DNA from 4 places in the Mesorhizobium sp. NPDC059054 genome. Region 4 is predicted to be linked to each of the others. Evidence: predicted binding sites of a transcription regulator. Region 4 holds the regulator's gene; each other region holds the start of a gene.
What was found. The regulator LexA, encoded in region 4, represses DNA repair genes until DNA is damaged. The targets are predictions, from matches to a motif close to TGTTCNNNNTGTGTTCNG.

Region 1: the regulator LexA is predicted to act here: its motif matches at 4,027-4,044, upstream of ACFWXH_RS20740 (ImuA family protein).
Region 2: the regulator LexA is predicted to act here: its motif matches at 1,892-1,909, upstream of uvrA (excinuclease ABC subunit UvrA).
Region 3: the regulator LexA is predicted to act here: its motif matches at 1,916-1,933, upstream of ACFWXH_RS18575 (helicase-related protein).

The regions. Positions count from the first base shown of each region.
Region 1 covers NZ_JBHYHV010000004.1:705,486-710,848, reverse strand. Annotated here, with positions in the region: gene ACFWXH_RS20750 (error-prone DNA polymerase) at 1-1,568, opposite strand, end outside; gene ACFWXH_RS20745 (DNA polymerase Y family protein) at 1,565-3,034, opposite strand; gene ACFWXH_RS20740 (ImuA family protein) at 2,988-4,004, opposite strand; gene ACFWXH_RS20735 (metallopeptidase family protein) at 4,187-4,609, shown strand; gene ACFWXH_RS20730 (DUF1737 domain-containing protein) at 4,744-4,953, opposite strand; gene ACFWXH_RS20725 (HpcH/HpaI aldolase/citrate lyase family protein) at 4,981-5,363, opposite strand, start outside.
Region 2 covers NZ_JBHYHV010000002.1:887,894-893,256, forward strand. Annotated here, with positions in the region: gene uvrA (excinuclease ABC subunit UvrA) at 1-1,746, opposite strand, end outside; gene ACFWXH_RS11995 (hypothetical protein) at 2,507-2,824, opposite strand; gene ACFWXH_RS12000 (ATP-dependent Clp protease proteolytic subunit) at 2,868-3,479, opposite strand; gene ACFWXH_RS12005 (SRPBCC domain-containing protein) at 3,499-3,957, opposite strand; gene ACFWXH_RS12010 (ArsR/SmtB family transcription factor) at 3,954-4,268, opposite strand; gene ssb (single-stranded DNA-binding protein) at 4,504-5,034, shown strand; gene ACFWXH_RS12020 (5'-methylthioadenosine/S-adenosylhomocysteine nucleosidase) at 5,103-5,363, shown strand, end outside.
Region 3 covers NZ_JBHYHV010000004.1:273,283-278,645, reverse strand. Annotated here, with positions in the region: gene ACFWXH_RS18585 (acetyl-CoA C-acetyltransferase) at 1-364, shown strand, start outside; gene phbB (acetoacetyl-CoA reductase) at 615-1,340, shown strand; gene ACFWXH_RS18575 (helicase-related protein) at 2,089-5,363, shown strand, end outside.
Region 4 covers NZ_JBHYHV010000002.1:1,149,067-1,154,429, reverse strand. Annotated here, with positions in the region: gene trpC (indole-3-glycerol phosphate synthase TrpC) at 1-577, shown strand, start outside; gene moaC (cyclic pyranopterin monophosphate synthase MoaC) at 579-1,064, shown strand; gene glp (gephyrin-like molybdotransferase Glp) at 1,064-2,269, shown strand; gene ACFWXH_RS13360 (DUF1236 domain-containing protein) at 2,335-2,664, opposite strand; partial or broken gene ACFWXH_RS13355 (hypothetical protein) at 2,726-2,927, opposite strand; gene lexA (transcriptional repressor LexA) at 3,199-3,921, shown strand; gene ACFWXH_RS13345 (ComEC/Rec2 family competence protein) at 3,943-5,363, opposite strand, start outside.

The DNA.
Region 1 (5,363 bases), on a different contig from region 4:
TCCCATTCGACCATCTTGCGCTCTTCCATCGCCGTCTTGACGATGGGGACGATCTCATCGAGTCGGTCCTTGGTGATGACGAAGCCGCCGACATGCTGGGTAAGATGGCGCGGGAAACCCATGATGTCATTGGCGAAGTCGAGGACATGCCTGGTCAACGGCTCTGTTCGATCGAGGCCGCCAGCTTGAGTTTCCCGTTCGCCGAGCTCAGAAGAATACCAGCCCCAGATCGAGCTCGACAAAGCGCTTCGGACGTCTTCGGACAGTCCCATCGCCTTGGCGACCTCGCGCAGGGCCGAGCGTCCGCGATAGCTGATTACGGCTGCGGCAAGCGCGGTGTGTTTTTCACTGTATTTCTTGTAAATGTAAGCAATGATCTTTTCCCGCTTTTCGTGTTCGAAATCGACATCGATGTCGGGTGGTTCGTCGCGTTCGGTCGAGATGAAACGTTCGAAAAGCACATCCATCAGGCCGGGGTTCACCTCGGTGATGTTGAGGCAATAGCAGATCACCGAATTGGCGGCCGAGCCGCGTCCCTGGCACAAAACGTCCACATCTTCCGAACGGGCGTAGCGGATGATGTCATGGACGGTGAGGAAATAACGCGCGTAATTCTTCTGCTCGACGATCGCCAGCTCATGGCGGATCAGCCTATCGACCTTCTCCGGAATGCCCTCGGGATATCGATTGTGCGCCCCCCGCCATGTCAGCCGTTCCAATTCCGTCTGCGGGTCGACGCCCTCTTCGGTGGTTTCGTCAGGATAGTTGTGTTTCAGCTCACTCAGCGAAAACTGCAGCGTTTCGGCGAAACGCCGCGTCTGCTCCAGCGCCTGCGGATATCTGCGGAAAAGCCGGGCCATTTCCGTAGCCGGTTTCATGTGGCGTTCGGCATTTACCGCCAGTTCGAAGCCGGCTTCGGCAACTGGGACATTGAGGCGGATCGCGGTGACCACATCCTGGAGCGGCCGGCGCTCAGGCGTGTGGTAGAGCACGTCATTGGTCGCCATCAGAGGCAGGTTGGCCGCTGCGGCCAGGGCGGCGGCCTGCTCCAGCCGGAAGCGGTCGTTGCCCTGGTAATCGGGAGCCGCCGCCAGCCAGAGATTGCCTTTGAAGCGATCCTTCAACTGCCGCAGCAAGGCCAATTGCGTTTCACCATTGCCCAGGAGATCAGACAGGACGGCGAGCGACAGGCGATCGCCCCATTGGAGCAGATCGGCCCGTTCGAGCAGCGTCGCGCCTTTTTCCGTCTCGGGGCGCAGATTGGCCTGGGTGAGCATGCGGCACAGATGCCCCCAGCCCTCACGATCCTGCGGATAGGCAAGGATGTCGGGAGTACCATCACTGAAAACCAGCCGGCAGCCGGGATGATAGTCTATGCCTTCGACCTTCGATTGCTGCCAGGCCCGCACGACACCGGCGACCGTGTTGCGGTCGGCCAGGCCGATTGCCGAAAAACCATAGAGCTTCGCGGCAACCATCAATTCCTCGGGGCGGGAGGCGCCGCGCAGGAAGGAAAAGTTCGACTGCACCCCGAATTCGGCATAGGGCGGGTGGGCAATCAGGCTCATGCAAACACTCCATGCATGAACCAGCGCGGGGGCGGTTTCGAAGCGTCGTAAAAGCCCTGGCGATAAAGCCAGTAGCGGCGGCCGTCGGTGTCTTCGATGCGAAAATAGTCGCGTGTCGGTTCTTCCTGGCGCCACCATTCCGCTGCGATGCGTTCCGGCCCTTCCACCTTGGCGACACGGTGGAGCGCTCGCCGCCAACGGAATTGCAGCGGAGGGCCATCCGGAATTTCCGAAGCAGGAACTTCGACGGGTTCAGGCACCTGAAACAGCCGGATCGGACGTTCCGGCTGGAAGGGCACGGCGGAGGGCAACTCTTTTGGTATGGCCGGCTTCCTGGGAGGTGAAACCCGCCGCGGCGTATCTTCCCAATAGGGGATGATTGCGACGGCGCGTTCCGGCAGATGGCTTTCAACAGCGACCGGCTTCAGCACGGCACCATCGCCCAAGCGCGCACGGATGCGATCGGCGAACAAAGCAAGGTTCTCCTCGCCATCCTCGACCTCATCGGCAAGGTCGGCCTGGTGCATGTCGAAAGGAGCGGTCGCCAGTATGGCGAGGCGAACCAGATCGAAGCCGTAGCCGGCGTCGAAATCCTCGGCGATCGCCGTCAGCTTCTCCTGGAACAATCTCAAGATGAGCCGAGGCTCGCGCATAGACCGCGACGTGCCGACGACAAGGCGACTGACCACGCCATCGACCCGGAAGAGCAGGAGGGCAACCGCCCTTGCCCCTTCGCCTCGCCGCTCGAGATCGGTCTTCAATGCCGTTGCAAGCAGAAACACCAAACGTTCGATGTCATCGATCAGGATGACGGGTTCAGCGAGGTGGCGCTCGACCGAAAGCGGGGCGACAGGCAATCGCGGCGAGACGGCTTCATCCTGCCGCCCGAGCGCCTGGTCGATGCGCAGCAGCAAGGCAACGCCGAAACGGCGCACCAATGGCGCGCGCGGTGCTGCCAGAACAGCGCCAACCGTGCGCAAGCCGACGCTCTCCAGACTGCTGCGTATTTCCGGTTCAAGGCGCAGTGCCGCAAGCGGCAGCGGGGCGAGAAGAGCTTCTTCCTCCCCTAATTCGACAATGCAGCGGTCGCGAAACCTGGCGGCAGCCCAGGCTGCCCCCGCGGTCGAGGCGATCCCGGCACGAACGTCGAATCCCTGGTGGAAGAAACGGGCCAGAATTTCGTCCAGCATGGCGTGTTCACCGCCGAACAGATGCGTGCAGCCGGTGATGTCGAGGAACAGACCGTCGATGCCATCGAGCGCAACCAGCGGCGTGTAGCGATCACACCAGTCGGCCAGGCTGTCGAGCAGACGCAAATCGGCCTGCGGATCGGCTTCGACAATATCGATCGACGGATGCATGGCGCGCGCATCGGCAATGCCCATGCCGGGTTTCAGGCGCAGCGCCTCTGCCCGTTCGTCAAGCGCGGCGATGCGCTGGGCGTTGCGGTCGCGATGGCTGATCACCAGCGGGCGATGGCCGGGGGGACGGGAACGCCAGGACCGGCCGTGACGCTGCCGCAGGATCCGTTCCGCTGGAAGATAGGGGAACCACAGCGACATGATCCTTTGCTCGCTTCTGAATGTCCCATGGCCGCTGGTGGATTGCGCCCGCGTGCCTTCGATCCAGGAATGTGCGTTCATCGGGGTTCCACTCCAGTGTGAATTGTCCAGGCTGTGTCGCGCGGCTCTTGCCGATGGTGACGGCGATGCCCGGGCGACCGATCGTGCCGTCCAGGGGGCCGGCCATGGTGTTGCGCGGCGTTGCCGGTGCCGGTGCGACGAGGAGACGGACGGGTGCCGCTGTCGGCTCGGCAAGCGCTGCCTGCCGCAGCAGGAAGACCGGCCGCCCCGCCATCTGTGCGCGACGATGCAGTCGGCGCGTGGCGGTCAGGTCGAGCCGTTCGGGATTGCCGCGCAGTTCCAGCACGACGGCGGAAAGCGCGGTCAAGCCTGCTCCCTCCTCGGCGATCCACAGGGCATCGGTGGTTTTCGGCGCTTCGGCGTAAAGCAGGCTTTCGGGCGCGATACCGAAACCGGCCTCGAGCCCGCGCGCGTAAGGAAAACCAGCTTCCCGAAAGATCTCGGTGGTGCCGACCCACAGAATGGGCGCCGGCGTTTCCGTTTTTTTCAGCAGCAGACAGGCGAGAGCCAGCGCAAAGCCAGCGACGGTGCCGGCATCGCGGGTCTCGGCACCGTGGAGTTCGGTCAGGGCAGCCTTGGGCAGTCCGCCATTCAAGGCAGCGTCGAAGTGATCCGCGCCGGTGGCGAGCAAGCCATGGCTTTCAGCCACGCCGCTGCGGCGCACCAGCATGCGGTCTGCGTCGGAGCCACTGCCAGCCGGCGCTTCGAGGCGTTCCGACAGCGTTCCTTCAATCTTCGCGATCTGGCGGCGCAAGGCAAAAACAGTGTCTCGCGCCACGGCGTCCATCGCCATGTCGGTCAGCGTCCAGTCAATTTGTTCCTGTTATGTTCTTATAGATTCCAGAGGGTGAGATGAGAGTCAAGCGGACTCATGGAGAATTTATTCCTCTCCTGTCAGGGCAAAATACCGTCGATCGGATCGTTATTTGCCGATCTTGCCGCAACAGCCTATATGCCGGGGTCAAAGGACAAAGAATGGCCCGCATCTACAAGACCCGCACCTGGCACAACGAGCTTTCTCCCTCCCTTGATGAGCTCGAGCTGCTGGCGCTGGAAGCCTACGCCCATCTGTCGGAGGAGTTCCGCAAGCTGACGGGCGAGATCGTCGTCCAGGTAGCCGAGTTTCCGACCGATGAGATCATGGACGATCTGTCGCTGGAAACGCCCTTCGACCTGCTCGGCCTGTTCGAGGGGCGCGGCATCGCCGAACGTTGGAATCCAGCGACCGGCGAGGGGCCGAACCGCATCACGCTCTACCGCCGCGCCATCCTCGACTACTGGGCCGAGAACGAAGAGACACTGGGCGACATCGTCACCCATGTGCTGATCCACGAGATCGGCCATCATTTCGGCCTCTCCGACGATGACATGGAGCGTATCGAGGCGTCGGCGGAATAGGCTCTTGCAAATAGGAATTGAGAGCAATTCCAGCAAAAGTGTGCAGCGGTTTTGCGTCCGGAATTGCGTAAAACAAAGAGTTAGAGCGTTTCCGCGATCCGGAGAAAAGCGGAAATGCTCTAGGACGACGGCTACTACCAGTCGCTCAATTTGGTTTCGCCGGGCACGTATTCCTGGCCGTCGACATCCTTCACCACGGCCTGGCCGCAGCGCATGACCTTTTCCTTTTTGTCATAGGCATAGGTCGGCGAGCCATAGAGGTGCCAGCCCTTGTTCAGCGCCGCTGTCACCTTGTGGCAGAAGGTGGCGTCATCGACGGCGGTGAGGAAGCGAAAGAGGCGCATGGTCCTGTCCTTAAAGCTGTTGCTCGATCATGCGCCGATGCTGGCGGCTTTCGCCAGCAATTTCTCAGCCTGGACCAGGTGGAGACGCTCCACCATCCTGCCTTCCAGCGCAATGACACCCTTGCCGACGTTTTCCGGCTTGGCAAAGGCGGTGACAATGGCCTTGGCCTCCGCCAAAGCCTGATCCGAAGGGGTGAAAGCAGCATTGGCAGCCTCGACCTGCGACGGATGGATCAGCGTCTTGCCGTCGAAACCCATGCCGGCGGAATCGGCGCATTCGCGGGCGAAACCGTCCAAGTTGCGGAAATCGTTGAAGACACCGTCGAGCAGGGCGATGCCGCCGGCACGCGCGGCCAACACCATCTGCATCAGCCACGGCACCAGATAGCGCCGGTCCGCAGTGGCCTGAA
Region 2 (5,363 bases), 260 kb from region 4:
GATGTCGACGACATAGTCGGCGGTGAGGATGGCGTCCTCGTCGTGTTCGACGACAATCACCGTATTGCCGATGTCGCGCAGATGCTTCAGCGTTTCGATCAGACGCGCGTTATCGCGCTGGTGCAGGCCGATCGACGGCTCGTCCAGCACGTAGAGCACGCCGGTGAGGCCGGAGCCGATCTGCGAAGCGAGGCGGATACGCTGGCTTTCGCCGCCCGACAGCGTGCCGGAATTGCGCGACAGCGTCAGATAGTCGAGACCGACATCGTTGAGGAAACGCAGCCGTTCGCGGATCTCCTTGAGCACCCGTACGGCGATTTCAGTCTGCTTCTCGTTGAGCTGCGCCGGCAATTCGGTGAACCAGGCATCGGCCTTGCGGATCGACAACTCCGTCACTTCGCCGATGTGCTTGCCTGCGATCTTGACCGCCAGCGCTTCGGGCTTGAGGCGGTAGCCACCGCAAGCGGGGCAGGGCGTGGCCGACATGAAGCGCTCGATCTCCTCGCGCATCCAGGCCGATTCCGTTTCCTTCCAGCGCCGCTCGAGATTGGGGATCACGCCCTCGAACGTCTTGGTGGTCTTGTAGGAGCGCAGGCCGTCGTCATAGTTGAAGGTGATCTCGCGCTCGCCGGTGCCGCGCAGGATGGCCTGCCGGGCATCGTCCTTAAGATCCTTGAACTTGTCGCCCAATTTGAAGTCATAGACCTTGCCCAGCGCTTCCAGCGTCTGCGAATAATAGGGCGAGGTGGATTTCGCCCACGGTGCCACCGCACCGTCGCGCAAGGTAATGTTGTCGTCCGGCACGACGAGGTTTTCGTCGATGGCGCGCTGGCTGCCGAGGCCGTCACAGGTCGGACAGGCACCGAACGGGTTGTTGAAAGAGAACAGCCGCGGCTCGATTTCCGGGATGGTGAAACCGGAAACCGGGCAGGCGAACTTTTCCGAAAACAGGATGCGTTCGTGTGTCTCGTTCTTCGATTTGTAGGCGGATTCTTCTGCCGTCGCTGCCGCGGGCAATGGTTTGTCGGCGAATTCCGCGACCGCGAGCCCTTCGGCCAGTTTCAGCGCCGTTTCCATGGAATCGGCCAGACGTGTAGCCAGGTCGGCACGCACGACGATGCGGTCGACGACGACGTCGATGTCGTGCTTGTACTTCTTGTCGAGCGCCGGCACGTCGGCGATCTCGTAGAAGGTGCCGTCGACCTTGACGCGCTGGAAGCCCTTCTTCTGAAGCTCCAGCAGCTCCTTCTTGTACTCACCCTTGCGGCCGCGCACCATCGGTGCCGTGATATAAAGGCGGGTGCCTTCCTCCAGTGCCAGAACGCGGTCGACCATCTGCGAGACGGTCTGGCTCTCGATCGGCAGGCCGGTGGCCGGCGAATACGGCACACCGACGCGCGCGAACAGCAGGCGCATATAGTCATAGATTTCGGTGACGGTGCCGACCGTCGAACGCGGATTGCGGGACGTGGTCTTCTGCTCGATCGAGATGGCGGGCGACAGACCGTCGATCTGGTCGACGTCCGGCTTTTGCATCATCTCCAGGAACTGGCGGGCATAGGCAGAAAGGCTTTCGACGTAGCGGCGCTGCCCTTCCGCATAGATTGTGTCGAAGGCAAGTGACGATTTGCCCGAGCCGGACAGGCCGGTCATGACGACGAGGCTGTCTCGCGGCAGATCCAGATCGACATTCTTCAGATTGTGCTCGCGCGCGCCGCGAATGGAAATGTACTTATGGTCGGCCATGCCGCTCCGCCGCCTCAGCTTTGCAATGTCTCGGATCGGCGAACCCTGCCGCCATCCGCTCATATGGGGTATTTTCGCCGCAAGATCGAGAGACTCCGGCCAATTGCAGCGTTTAACCGCCTTTCGCGCGAGCGAGCAAGCAAAAAAGAACAAAGGCCGAACGTGCTCCTGACAAGGCGATGTCAGCAGAACGTGACGTTCCGGATCGTTCCGATCACAATTTTTGTAATCGATGGGTCGCCGGTTGACGCTGCGGAAGCGAAGGCGCAAGGTCGGTTCGTCGCCTGAACCGATCGCCCTGTGGCGATCCTCGTGCCGGAAGGCGGTCTGCGAGGCGCCGCAGACCAAACGAGTGAGAGTTCGGGAAGACGGCAAGAGCAACCAGCAGAAGGAGCGAGGCATGACCCCACCGGACAGTCCCTTCGGGCTCCACCTGTCGTTGGAGCCGCGGCAGGCATAGGTGTCAGGAAGGCAGTGCTTTTCTGCGCAAACCGTGACCTGCCGATCCCCTACAATCAGAGACCACTAGTCGGGTCGTCGGCTGCGAGCCGCGAAGCACCCGAAACCCAAAGCCGGTAAAACGCTCCCGGTAGACCTGGGTAAAACCCTCAAAAGCCCCGTCCGCATGCCATGGGCAGCGGCGGGGCTGTTATTTTGAGCCGACAGGGACCGTCATCCGACCCGTTTGGAGCGCCGTGCACCCCTTCAGACGTGCAAGAAATCTCCAGCGCTTTGAAGCGGACATCGTGCCTGAATGCGTTCAGCGTCGCGGCGCAGGAATGTCGCCGGCACCGACATCCACGATCACCGAACCGGAAATGCGCACGTCCATGTCGCCAACCTTGAATTGGCGGCCGGTGGCCGGATCATAATCGTCAGGTTCCGGCTGCGGGGCAGCCGGTTTGACGATGCTGTAGCCGCCATTGACCCCGGGAAGGGGCTTTGCCGTCTGTCTGGTCGCTTCTCCTGCAAGCGCAATCGGGGCCGAGAGGGCGAGAATTGCGAGAGCAGCGAAATTCGTACGGATAAAGGCAGCCATGAAGTTCATGGTTGCAACATAGGCATGTTCGATCGACACGGCCAGTGTCGGCTGTCTCCCATGCTGTCAGAAAACCCGAAGCTCATGCGGCTGTGGCTCGTTTGCGCGTGTCGTAGACATGGTCGACCAGTCCCCAGGCCTTGGCGTCCTCGGCGCTCATGAAGTGGTCGCGGTCGAGCGTGTTCTCGACCTCCTCGATCGTGCGGCCGCAATGCTGTGCGTAGAGTTCGATCATCTGCCGCTTGGTTTTCAGGATGGCCTCTGCGTGACGCTGGATGTCCGATGCCTGGCCCTGGAAGCCGCCGAGCGGCTGGTGCAGCACGACCTTGCTGTTGGGTAGCGCGATGCGCCGGCCAGGGTCGCCAGCCATCAGCAGGAACGAGCCCATCGAGGCGGCAAAGCCCATGCACACCGTCGAAACCGGGCAGGAGATGTAACGCATCGTGTCGTAGATGGCGAAGCCGGAACTCACGACGCCGCCCGGCGAATTGATGTAGAGCGATACTTCTTTTTCCGGATTGTCCGCTTCGAGCGTCAGCAACTGCGCGCAGATGATGGCGGCCATGTTGTCTTCGATCTGGCCGTTGACGAAGATGATGCGTTCGCGCAGCAGCCGGGAGAAAATGTCGAAGGAGCGTTCGCCGCGGCTCGACTGCTCGATCACCATGGGCACAAGGTTGGCAACACCGGACATCGTATCGGTTCCTTCTGATTCAGGCGGCCATGCGCCATTGCGGCGCGTTGGCTGAGGTGAGGGTCCTGTTGGGCCTGGGGGCATTGATGGCGACACTGCAATTGGCACCGGAAATGCTGCAGGTGGCTGTTGTCGCTGCGATGAAGCTGTCATGCACGACGCGCAGGTGCGTCCCGCCATTGGCAGTACGCGCCAGTTCGAAGGTGACGACGCTGTCGAAGCCGCTTGTCCCTTTGGATCCGGTGTCCCGTTCATGCCAGGAATAGCGCAGCAGGCGGCCAGGCTCCGCTTCCAGCACCGTGCAATCGATACCGCCTTCGGTGCCGAGCGAAAAACGATGCCCAGTTTCGGCCTTGATGTCGTTCGGCATCAGCCAGGCCGCGACGATTTCCGGCTCGGTGAGCGCGCGCCAAACCTTTTCCGGCGCCTCGGGCAGATCGCATTCGACAACGATGTCTTCATGGGGTTCGCGGGTCATTGATCCATCTCCTTCAGCACGGTCTTCAGCCTTTCGATGCGGTCAGGCCAGAAGGCGCGGTAACGTTCGATCCACCCGAGAAGTGGCGACAGCCCCTCCGGGTCAGCGCGGTAAAAGGCGTTGCGTCCAACGCGGCGCTCGCTCACCAGCCCGGCGCCACGCAGCACGGCAAGATGTTGCGAGACCGCCGGTTGCGAAACCGGTGTGCCGGCGCGCAGTTCGGAGACGGTCAGCTCGCCGGCCGCAAGCCGCTCGAACAGCGCGCGCCGGGTGGGGTCTGCCAGGGCCCTGAAGATTTCGGATTCGATCATGTTAAAAGCATAAGTGAATACTTATCTATTTGGCAAGGGCCGTTCCGCACAAGGATTGGAAATAGGCCCGTATCCGTTCATTTGCCGCCATTCCTTGACAAAGCACCGCGTTAAGAACTAGAACATAGATAGAACAAAAACCTTGTGGGAAAGGCGTGTCCGTGGAGGCGGGCAGGTCCCTCAGCCTATATGGTGCGGCGAGAATTCTGGTTTCGGATGAGCGCGGAGAAGTGTGATGGCTGGTAGCGTCAACAAGGTCATTTTGGTGGGCAATCTGGGTGCGGATCCCGAAACCCGTCGGCTGAACTCGGGCGATCCGGTCGTCAACATCCGCATCGCTACATCGGAAACCTGGCGCGACAAGAATTCGGGCGAGCGCAAGGAAAAGACCGAGTGGCACAATGTCGTCATCTTCAACGACCAGCTCGCCAAGGTGGCTGAGCAATATCTGAAGAAGGGCATGAAGGTTTATGTCGAGGGGCAACTGCAGACCCGCAAATGGCAGGACCAGAGTGGCCAGGAGCGTTACACGACCGAAGTCGTGCTGCAGAAGTTCCGTGGCGAGTTGCAGATGCTCGATGCACGCGGGCAGGGCGAAGGCGGCCAGGTCGGTTATTCCGGTGGCAACCGCGACAGCTTCGGCCAATCCGGCCCTAGCGATTTCGGTGGTGGCCGCAGCTCGGGCGGCGGTTCCGGCGGCGGAAACGGCAATCGTGGCGGCGGCGGTGGCGGATCGCGCGAACTGGATGACGAAATCCCGTTCTGACCGTTGAGAACCGGGTCCTCCCGGCCAATGCCTCTAAAAAGTGCTATCCCGGCGAAGGAGCCTGAAGCATGAGCGCTATCGCACGCGTGATGGCTTTCGGTCTGCTGTTCCTCGTCATGTTTTCCGCTGCCGTCCCGGCAGCGGAACGGCTCGACGACAAACCGCGTGTCGCGATTGTCTCGGCCTTTCCACCGGAATGGGTAGCGTTGCAGGCCGATCTTGCCGACCGCGCCGAACATGAGATCAATGGCCGCAAGTTCATCACAGGCAAGCTTGCCGGCAAGGATGTCGTGCTGTTCCTGAGTGGAGTCAGCATGGTCAACGCATCG
Region 3 (5,363 bases), on a different contig from region 4:
TGTCCGTATCGCCTCCTGGGCGACCGCAGGCGTCGACCCGTCGGTGATGGGTACCGGCCCAATCCCGGCGTCCAAGCGTGCGCTGGAGAAGGCCGGCTGGAAGGTATCCGATCTCGATCTGGTCGAGGCCAACGAGGCCTTTGCCGCGCAGGCCTGCGCAGTCAACAAGGGGCTCGGCTGGAACCCGGACATCGTCAACGTCAACGGCGGCGCCATCGCAATCGGCCATCCGATCGGCGCCTCTGGCGCGCGCATCTTCAATACGCTTGTCTATGAAATGAAGCGCCGTGGCGCCAAGAAGGGGCTGGCCACCCTGTGCATCGGCGGCGGCATGGGCGTCGCGATGTGTGTCGAGACACTCTGATTGAAAACAGGAACGGGCGGCCAAAGTGCCGCCCGTTCCGTCTCTGGAGCGTTTCCGTTTTCACGGAACGCGGAAACGCTCTAACTCTTTGTTTTTACGCAATTCCGGACAGAAAACCGCTACACACTTTTCCTGGAATTGCTTCTGAAGCCATGTCACATGGTTTGGTTCAAGGCTCATTCATAAGAGTCGGATTCAAAAGATCCGCCATTACGGATCGCTCAACGAAGATGCAGCAAAGGGGAAACGCATGAGTAAAGTCGCACTCGTCACAGGTGGGTCACGCGGTATCGGTGCCGCAATCTCGATCGGTTTGAAGAATGCCGGCTACAGCGTTGCCGCGAACTATGCCGGCAATGACGAGGCAGCAGCGAAGTTCACGGCGGAAACGGGGATCAAGACCTACAAATGGTCGGTTGCCGACTACGAGGCCTGCGCGGCCGGCGTCGGCAAGGTGGAAGCCGATCTCGGCCCGGTTTCAGTGCTGGTCAACAACGCCGGCATCACCCGCGATGCAATGTTCCACAAGATGACGCCGCAGCAATGGAAAGAGGTGATCGACACCAACCTGTCCGGCGTCTTCAACATGTCGCATCCGCTGTGGAGCGGCATGCGCGACCGCAAGTTCGGCCGCATCATCACCATTTCCTCCATCAACGGGCAGAAGGGCCAGGCCGGCCAGGCCAACTATTCGGCTTCCAAAGCCGGCGACATCGGCTTCACGAAGGCGCTCGCCCAGGAGGGAGCGCGCGCAGGCATCACAGTCAACGTGATCTGCCCCGGCTATATCGCCACCGAGATGGTGAAGGCGATCGATGAAAAGGTGCTCAACGAGCGCATCATCCCGCAGATCCCGGTCGGCCGCCTCGGCGAGCCGGAAGAGATCGCGCGCTGTGTGGTATTCCTGGCTTCGGAGGAAGCGGGCTTCATCACCGGCTCCACCATCACGGCCAATGGCGGGCAGTATTTCGCGTGAGCGATCTTGCCTTACCGCAAAACGGGCCGCTCGCGGCCCGTTTTTATTTTTGCGAAGGCTACAGCCGCCCTCCTTCTGCCTGACGAAGAGGTCTCCTGACGGGGGGGCGGATGGCCGCCAACGCTCCGGCTGGTTGTGCCGATACGGCACGCAAAGGTTAACGGCTGATCGATACGAGACGAACAAACACTCCGCGAGGCAGTGGATCGTCGGTGGACAAGCTGTGGACAACACAAGATGTTGGGGTGAACAAACCGGGAAACTTCCGCGATCGCCGATTCGTCGCCGATTCGTTCCGGCTTTGGTCGGATCGTTAACGGAAATCGCCGCTCAAGCCATGAAAGTGGTTAATTCATGTTAAGAAAGCACAATGATTTCAGCAGGTTGAGGAGTGATCGCCGTTAGCCGGCAATCAATGGAGTGTCGATTGCCGGCAAACGTTAACGGTGGTTTCGTTCCATGGGTGGTCGAGGCAGTTAGTCGATTCAGCATGTGGTGCGACTCGGGGATGTCTTGTCCATATATAGCCGTGAACGAACCGTGAATCGCGAAGAGTCAGCGATTCGTCGCTGATTCGTTCCAGACTCGTTCCGAGCGTTAATTCGACGGTGCAAAAGGCTGATCGGGGTGATCGCGTGCGACGCTTCCATGAACATTATCCTTTCGCTCCGGCGCCTGAATGCCTATGTGTGCGCTGTCGCCGGGCAGGGCGGCGCCGATGACGGGAAAAGGTCTTCTTTCCGGGCCGATGAATATCCATCCCAAACCAACCGAACCGCTGATCCTCTCAGGCCGCGACGTCACGGCCGTGCTTGGCCCGACCAACACCGGCAAGACGCATCTCGCCATCGAAAGAATGATCGCGCATGAGAGCGGCGTCATCGGCTTGCCGCTGCGCCTTCTGGCGCGCGAGGTCTACGCCCGGTTGTGCGAAAAGGTCGGCGCCCACAAGGTCGCGCTGGTCACCGGCGAGGAGAAGATCCAACCCGCCGGCGCAAGATACTCCGTCCATACCGTCGAGGCACTGCCGCGCGAAACCGATGCCGCGTTCGTTGCCATCGACGAAGTGCAGTTGGCCGGCGATCTCGAGCGCGGCCATATCTTCACCGACCGCATCCTCAACCTGCGCGGCAGACAGGAGACGCTGCTTCTGGGGGCCGCCACCATGCAGGGCATCCTGCAGAAGCTCCTGAAGGGCGTGTCGGTGGTGACCAGGCCTCGCCTGTCGCATCTTGCCTATGCCGGTTCCAAGAAGCTCACCCGTTTGCCGCGGCGCTCTGCCATTGTCGCCTTCTCGGCAGATGAGGTCTACGGGATCGCCGAACTGATCCGCCGCCAGCAGGGCGGCGCTGCCGTCGTGCTCGGTGCGCTGTCGCCCCGCACCCGCAATGCACAGGTGGCACTCTATCAATCCGGCGATGTCGATTATCTGATTGCGACCGACGCCATCGGCATGGGTTTGAATCTCGACGTCGACCACGTCGCCTTTGCCCAGAACAGGAAGTTCGACGGCTACCAATATCGCAATTTGACCGCCGCCGAGCTCGGCCAGATCGCCGGCCGCGCCGGCCGGCACCTGCGCGACGGCACTTTCGGCGTTACCGGTCAGGTCGATCCACTCGACGACGATCTCGTCCAGAAGATCGAAAGCCATGACTTCGAGCCGGTGAAGGTTCTGCAATGGCGCACTGCCACCTTTGATTTCTCCAACCTCGACGCGTTGAAGCGTTCGATCGAGACCAACGCGCCGGTGGAAGGATTGACCCGGGCATTGCCGGCCGTCGATGCGCAGGCGCTGGAGTTCCTTTCGAAGGATGGCGAAATCCGCACGCTTGCCGCCAACCGCGAGCGGGTGGCCCTGCTTTGGGAAGCCTGTGCCTTGCCGGATTATCGCAAGATCGCACCCGCCCAGCACGCTGACCTCATCGCCTCCATCTATATGGACCTTGCCAGGCGCGGCCATGTCGACGAGACCTACATGGCCGAACAGGTGCGTCGCGCCGACACGACCGAGGGCGATATCGACACGCTTTCGCATCGCATCGCACAGATCCGCACGTGGACTTTTGTATCCAATCGTCCAGGTTGGCTTGCCGATCCGACACACTGGCAAGAAAAGACACGGGAAATCGAAGACAGATTGTCGGACGCGTTACATGAGCGGTTGACGAAACGCTTCGTTGATCGCAGGACTTCCGTCCTCATGCGGCGCCTTAGAGAAAATACCATGCCTGAAGCCGAAATCAGTCCTACCGGAACCGTCCTCGTCGAGGGCCATCATGTCGGCGAATTGCAAGGGTTCCGCTTCACGGCAGACCAGGGCGCCGGCGGAGAAGACGCCAAGGCCGTGCGCTCGGCCGCCCAGAAGGCGCTGGCCTCGGAGTTCGAAGCCCGTGCCGAGCGCTTCGCTGCGTCCGGCAACAACGACATCGCCTTGGGCTCCGATGGCGTGCTGCGTTGGATCGGCGCGCCGATCGGCACGCTGGTCGCCGGCGAAGACACGCTGAAGCCGCGGCTGGTGCTGCTTGCCGACGAACAGCTGACCGGCCCGGCGCGTGACAAAGTGGCGGCGCGCGCCGAACGTTTTGTCAATTTCCAGGTCGAGCTGCTTTTGAAGCCACTGGTCGACATGAAGAATGCCGAACAGTTGACGGGCATCGCCCGTGGCATCGCTTTCCAGCTTGTCGAGCATTTCGGCCTCATCAACAGGCGCGATATCGCAGAAGAGATGCGCAGCCTCGACCAGGAAGGTCGTGCGGCGCTGCGGCGTCTGGGTGTGCGTTTCGGCGCCTACCATGTCTTCGTGCCATCGCTGATCAAGCCGGCGCCGGCTGGCCTGGTGACGCTTTTGTGGGCGCTGAAGAACGATGGCAAGGACAAACCGGGCTTCGGCGACGTGGTTCATGCGCTGGCCTCAGGCCGCACCTCGATCGTGATCGATCCGACCTACGACAAGGCGTTCTACCGGCTGGCCGGCTATCGCAATCTTGGTCGCCGCGCGGTGCGCGTCGACATCCTGGAGCGACTGGCCGACCTCATTCGTCCGGCGACCAACTGGAAGCCTGGCCTGGGCATTCGTCCGGATGGTGCCTATGACGGTCAGGCCTTCATGGTGACGCCGCCGATGATGTCGATCCTCGGCGCCACAGCCGACGACATGGAAGAGATCCTGAAAGGCCTCGGCTACCGCGCCGAGCCGAAGCCGGCGGCGGACGTCAAGGCCAAGCTGGAGCAACTCGATCAAGTCGCCCGCGAGGTCGCGAAAGCGAAGGCCGCAGCTGATGCCGCTGCAAAGGTGACCGAGCAGACGGTCGAAGCCGCTGCCGCAGAGGCCGTTGACGAGCCTGTCACGGCCGACGCCGCGCCGGTTTCCGAGCCGAGAGCCGAAACGTCGGAAGTCGAAGCTGTCGCCGTGGAAGCCGCCGAGGCTGATAGTGTCGAAGATGCTGAGACGGCTGAGGCCGTTGAAGTGGCCGACGCTACCGACGAGACTGAAGAAGCTGCAGCAACTGCGGATGCTGCCGGCGAAGCCGAGGCGATCGAGCCGGCTGCCGTCGAAACCGAGCAGGCCGAAGCTGTCGCAAGCGAAAGTACTGAACCGAGCGGCGAGGCGGCCAAGGCAGAGGCGGAAGAGCCGAAACCGATCCTGCTGTGGCGGCAGGCACGTTTCGACCATCGCCGCGACAATCGTCACCATCGTGGCGGCCGCAATGCTCAGGCGTCTGGCGAAAACAATCGCCAACGTTCCGATCGCGAAGGCGCCGATCAAGGCAACAACCGGGAGCGCTTTTCGCGCGATCGCTTCAAGGGTCGCGCCAACGGCGAAGGCGGGCGGCAGGACCGTCCCGGCGACAAGCCGCATGGCGAGCGTCAGGACCGCCGCGACGGCCGTCCGGACTGGAAGGCAAAGCAAGACGGCCGCAGGCCGGAAGGCAAGGGTGGCAAGCCCTCCTTCCAAGGAAAGCCGCGCGAGGAACGGCCGGCACGCTTCGATCCAGACTCGCCTTTTGCCAAGCTGGCCGC
Region 4 (5,363 bases):
GGCACAGGCCTATCAGGCCGGCGGCGCCGCCTGCCTGTCGGTTCTGACTGATTCGCCATCTTTCCAGGGTGCGCCGGAATTCCTCACCACCGCTCGCAAGGCGGTGAATCTGCCTGCGCTGCGCAAAGATTTCCTGTTCGATCCTTATCAGGTCTACGAGGCCCGTGCCTGGGGTGCGGACGCCATTCTCATCATCATGGCGAGCGTCGACGATCAACTGGCTGCGGAACTTGAAGAAACCGCCCTTTCACTCGGCATGGACGCGCTTGTCGAAGTCCACGATGAAGAGGAGACGGAGCGCGCCCTAAAACTCGAATCGCGCCTCCTCGGCATCAACAATCGCAATCTGCGCACCTTCGAGACCAGTCTCGAAACGTCCGAACGGCTGGCGGCAATGGTGCCTTCCGATCGTCTGCTGGTCAGCGAAAGTGGCATCTTCACCCATGACGACTGCCGCCGCATGGAAAAGAGCGGCATCGGCACTTTCCTCGTCGGCGAAAGCCTGATGCGGCAGGCCGATGTGACTGCGGCGACACGTGCGCTGCTGGGCCTCGAAACCAGGGCCGAGGCTGTCTGAGATGCCCGGGAACACCCTCACCCATCTCGGTGCGCAAGGCGAAGCGCACATGGTCGATGTCGGTGACAAGGCCGAGACCATGCGCACGGCGCTGGCCGAAGGCTTCGTCTCGATGCAGGCTGAAACGCTCGCCATGATACTCGACGGCAATGCCAAGAAAGGCGATGTGCTGGGCACTGCTCGCATCGCCGGCATCATGGCAGCCAAGAAGGCACATGACCTGATCCCACTCTGCCATCCACTGCTGCTGACCAAGGTATCTGTCGATATCGAGCCAGCCCCCGCTTTGCCCGGCCTGAAGGTCACCGCGCTTGCGCGCGTTACCGGCAAGACCGGTGTCGAAATGGAAGCGCTCACCGCCGCTTCGGTTGCATGCCTGACCATCTACGACATGGCCAAGGCAGTGGACCGTGCCATGGTTATTTCCGGTATCCGCCTGGTGGAAAAGACCGGGGGCAAATCAGGCGATTACAGGGTGGAAACCTGATGTCGCTGGTGCCGGTCGAAGAAGCGCTGCAGCGACTGCTGGACGACGCCGAACCGCTCGCTGCGGAGACCGTCGCATTGACCGACGCCTTCGATCGGGTGCTGGCAACCCCCTTGGCGGCGTTGCGCACGCAGCCGCCTTTCGATGCCTCCGCTATGGACGGCTATGCGGCAAAGGCCGCCGATGTGGCCGCAACGCCGGTGACGTTGAAGGTGATCGGCAGCGCGCCAGCCGGCCGTGCGTTTCAGGGCGCCGTTGGTACCGGCGAGACCGTGCGCGTCTTCACCGGTGCACCACTGCCCGCCGGCAGCGACACCATCGTCATCCAGGAAAACGTGCGCGACTTGGGCGATGGCTCCGTCGAAGTGTTGGAATCCGCATCCGAAGGTCGCAACATCCGCCGCAAAGGGCTGGATTTCAACACTGGCGATGTTCTGCTCAAAAAAGGCCGCGTGCTCGACGCCGCAGCTTTGTCGCTAGCCGCTTCTGCGAACCATCCGGCACTTGCCGTGGTGCGCCGGCCGCTGGTTGCTATCATCGCCACGGGTGACGAATTACTGCCACCCGGCAGCGTGCCGGGACCGGACCAGATCATCTCTTCCAACGCTTATGGTGTGGCAGCTGCGGCCCAGGCCGTCGGTGCGCATGCATTGGATCTCGGCATCGCACCCGACCGCAAGGACGCCATCGCCGCGGCGGTACGACAGGCTGTCGAAGCCGGCGCCAACGTCATCGTCACCCTTGGCGGCGCCTCCGTCGGCGATCACGACCTGGTGCACGATGTTCTGACCAGCGAAGGCATGACGCTGGACTTCTGGAAGCTCGCCATGCGCCCAGGCAAGCCGCTGATGTTTGGCCGCATGGGTGCGATCCGCTGCATCGGCTTGCCTGGAAACCCAGTGGCTAGCCTGGTCTGTTCGCAGCTTTTCCTGAAACCCCTGCTTGCCCGTCTTGGCGGCCGCCCCTTCAGCCAGGATATCCGCGAGGCAAGCCTCACAACCAATATGGCGGCCAATGACCGCAGGCAGGACTACATCCGTGCCCGGATCGAACAGGATGGCAGCAGATTGGCCGCGACGCCGTTCGGCGTTCAGGATTCCTCGATGCTTCGTGCTTTATCGGATGCCAACGGGCTGATCATTCGCCCGCCACATGCACCCAAGGCCGAAGCCGGCTCCACGTGCCAGGTGCTGATGCTGCGCTGATCTGAGAAGAAGGCAGATAGCAAAGCCCCGGCTGTCTCTCGGCAGCCAGGGCTTCAACCATCGGATCAGTTCAAGACCTCAACGATTTCATAGGTTTCCGGATCCACAAGAACCGCCCTGTTGTCGATGACGGTGTAACGATATCGTGTATCGGGAACTTCATGCAGGGTTACCGTCTCCGGTACTCTCGAGCCCAGATTGAGCTCCAACCCGAGCACATTGATCGAAGCCACGGGGTTCTTACGAACATACTCGCGGATGACGGTCTTCTGCTCCGGCTGGATCACCACTGTACCTGGCCGTTGTGCCGGGACCACCACGGTATCCTGTGCGTGGCTGGCAGCAGCGCCTGCGAGGACTGCGCAAACGGCATATATCGGAAGAAGCGGTTTCATCGTTCTCTCCTTTCAAGCACGATTGCCCGAAGGAGGAATGCGGACGTCAACGGCCCCGTTCCTAATGAATTAAGGTCTTGTTGCGGCAACTTTGTGCCGAACCACAAGGAAAGGTATGGAACTCACTTTTCGAGATGGCATCCAGCTTACGGAATTTCTCCACGAACACCGGATCGGAAAAGAACTCATCGATATTGCCGGCGCCCTGCCTCGACGTTGACGACGGTTTCGCCGTCAGTGCTCCTGGCAAGGGTATTCCAGAGGCGTTGAAGAAGGCTTCGATGCGGCGATCCACACGAGTGACGTCGGGACGCACGCCTCACGAGGCGCAAGCTTTGGCACATTCCGGAAATGTGAGAATTGACCCCTCGGCAGGACTTTTCGAAACAGACGGGTAGCCGCACCAGCCGTTACACTGAACAAAGCGTCAACAAATTCATTAAACTTTAAAAGGTTGCGGAACACAAATGGAACAGATAGTGTTTGTTCTGGATTTGTTTTTCTGATTCTGGTTCCGTTCCACGGAGGGTGGCTATGCTGACACGCAAGCAACATGAGCTTTTGCTCTTCATCCATGAACGGCTGAAGGAAAGCGGAATTCCGCCTTCCTTCGACGAGATGAAGGAAGCGCTGGATCTTGCCTCGAAGTCCGGCATCCACCGCCTCATAACCGCTCTGGAAGAGCGCGGCTTTATTCGCCGGCTGCCAAACCGGGCGCGTGCACTGGAAGTGTTGAGGCTTCCCGATTCGATCGCGCCCGGCCTCAATGCGGCTCGGAAATTTTCGCCCGCTGTCATCCAGGGCAGTCTGGGGCGGCCTGCACCGAAGGAACCGCAACGCCTGCAGGCCCCAGGCAATGACGACGATGCCACGGCTTCCGTTTCCATCCCAGTCATGGGCCGCATCGCCGCCGGCGTACCGATCGACGCGATCCAGCACCGCACCCATTCGATCTCCGTGCCGCCCGATATGATTGCGGGGGGGGAGCACTATGCATTGGAAGTCAAAGGCGACTCCATGATCGAGGCCGGTATTTTCGACGGCGACACGGTCATCATCCGCAATGCCAATACGGCCAATCCTGGCGAAATCGTCGTGGCGCTCGTCGACGAGGAAGAAGCGACACTCAAGCGATTCCGTCGCAAGGGTGCCTCGATCGCGCTGGAGGCCGCCAATCCAGCCTATGAGACCCGCATCTTCGGCCCGGACCGGGTCAAAGTACAAGGCAAGCTGGTTGGGTTGATCCGCCGCTATTGAGTGAACGGCCTAATTTCGCAGTCACTTAGCCGGCCGCACATCAGGAATTGTGGCAGGTTCTGCAGCCGGGTGAAGCTGATCATCCCGACGTTTGGATTTGAACGCTTTTTTAGGAAGCGGTGGCAGCCCCCTCGCCTCGCGGGTGAACATGCGCTGTGCATGCCAGGGTCGATTTGTGCTCTCGAGCGCAAACAGGATATTAGCCGGTTTATCAGCAGAAACATCAAATCGTACCGCCGCACTGCCGGTGCGGGCGAGATCCTTCTTGGTAACCACCAAGATCGCCGGGTCGTTGCAGGGGTCGGATGCGGTGGCATCGTCGATGACAATGAGTGAGGCGACCCCACAAGCCGATTTCGCTGCATCGGCATATGCAGTCATCACCACGACCGCACCCGACGGATGGCGCGCGAAACACAGGCGCCGTGCACATAGGAAGGGTGTGCCGAAAGGCATGTCGAGCACATTTTCAACGGTCATTTCAACGTCAGCCGAAACATCCTCCGGCAAGACCGTCGTCTCCACATTGAGTGCGCGACGCCAATTGTCCAGCGTGAAAACATTGGGCCGCGCTCGGCTGACGGCGACCTCATCGTCGCCGATCGGCAGCGCGACGAGACGCGCATCCTCGGAGATCAGCACGTCGGGCGTTTCGACATTGCTCATCGTCAGCATACCAGCGAGCGCAAAAGGCAGCGCCAGCCAGCGCAACCATGTCGTGGTCATCGCGCCGATGGCGAGCGCTGCGGTGACGAAGAGCACTGACTGGGTCGAGACGAGCCCTACTCCGTCGACGGGGGAGCGGATGGAAATCCATTCGGCGATCGCCATCATCACCGTTAGTCCCTTGCCCATCACATAGAGAAACGGCCAGTCGGCGCCGAACGGCATGGCAAATGCGCTGAAAACAGCGGCCAGCATGATGAGCGAAACCACCGGCATTACGGCCAGATTGGCGAACAGGCTGAGGGGCGAGACACGCTGGAAATGCCAGACCGCGAAGAGTGCCGTTGCCAGCCCAGCAACGATCGAGGTCGCCGCCATGCCGCCTACCGCAATCAGCGACTTGTGCACGAGTATCCCAGCAAACGAGCGCACCGGCGGCGGAGCAGTGGGCATTGCGCTACGGCGCTCTGTCCAAGCCGCGTAAGCACCAATCAGTGCAGCGGTCGCCGCAAACGACATTTGGAAAGATGGACCAACCACCTCATGCGGTGCGGTCAGGATCACGATCACCGCCGAGATTGCAAGATTGCGCATCGACAGCGCCGCTCGGTCGAACAACACCGCAATCAGCATGACCGCCAGCATGATGAAGCTGCGCTCGGCCGCCACCACCACACCCGAGATCGCCAGATACGCCGCAATCGAACAGAGGGCCGCGAAAGCGGCGTATTTCTTGACCGGTCGACGTGTCGAAAAATCGGGGAACAGAGCAAATG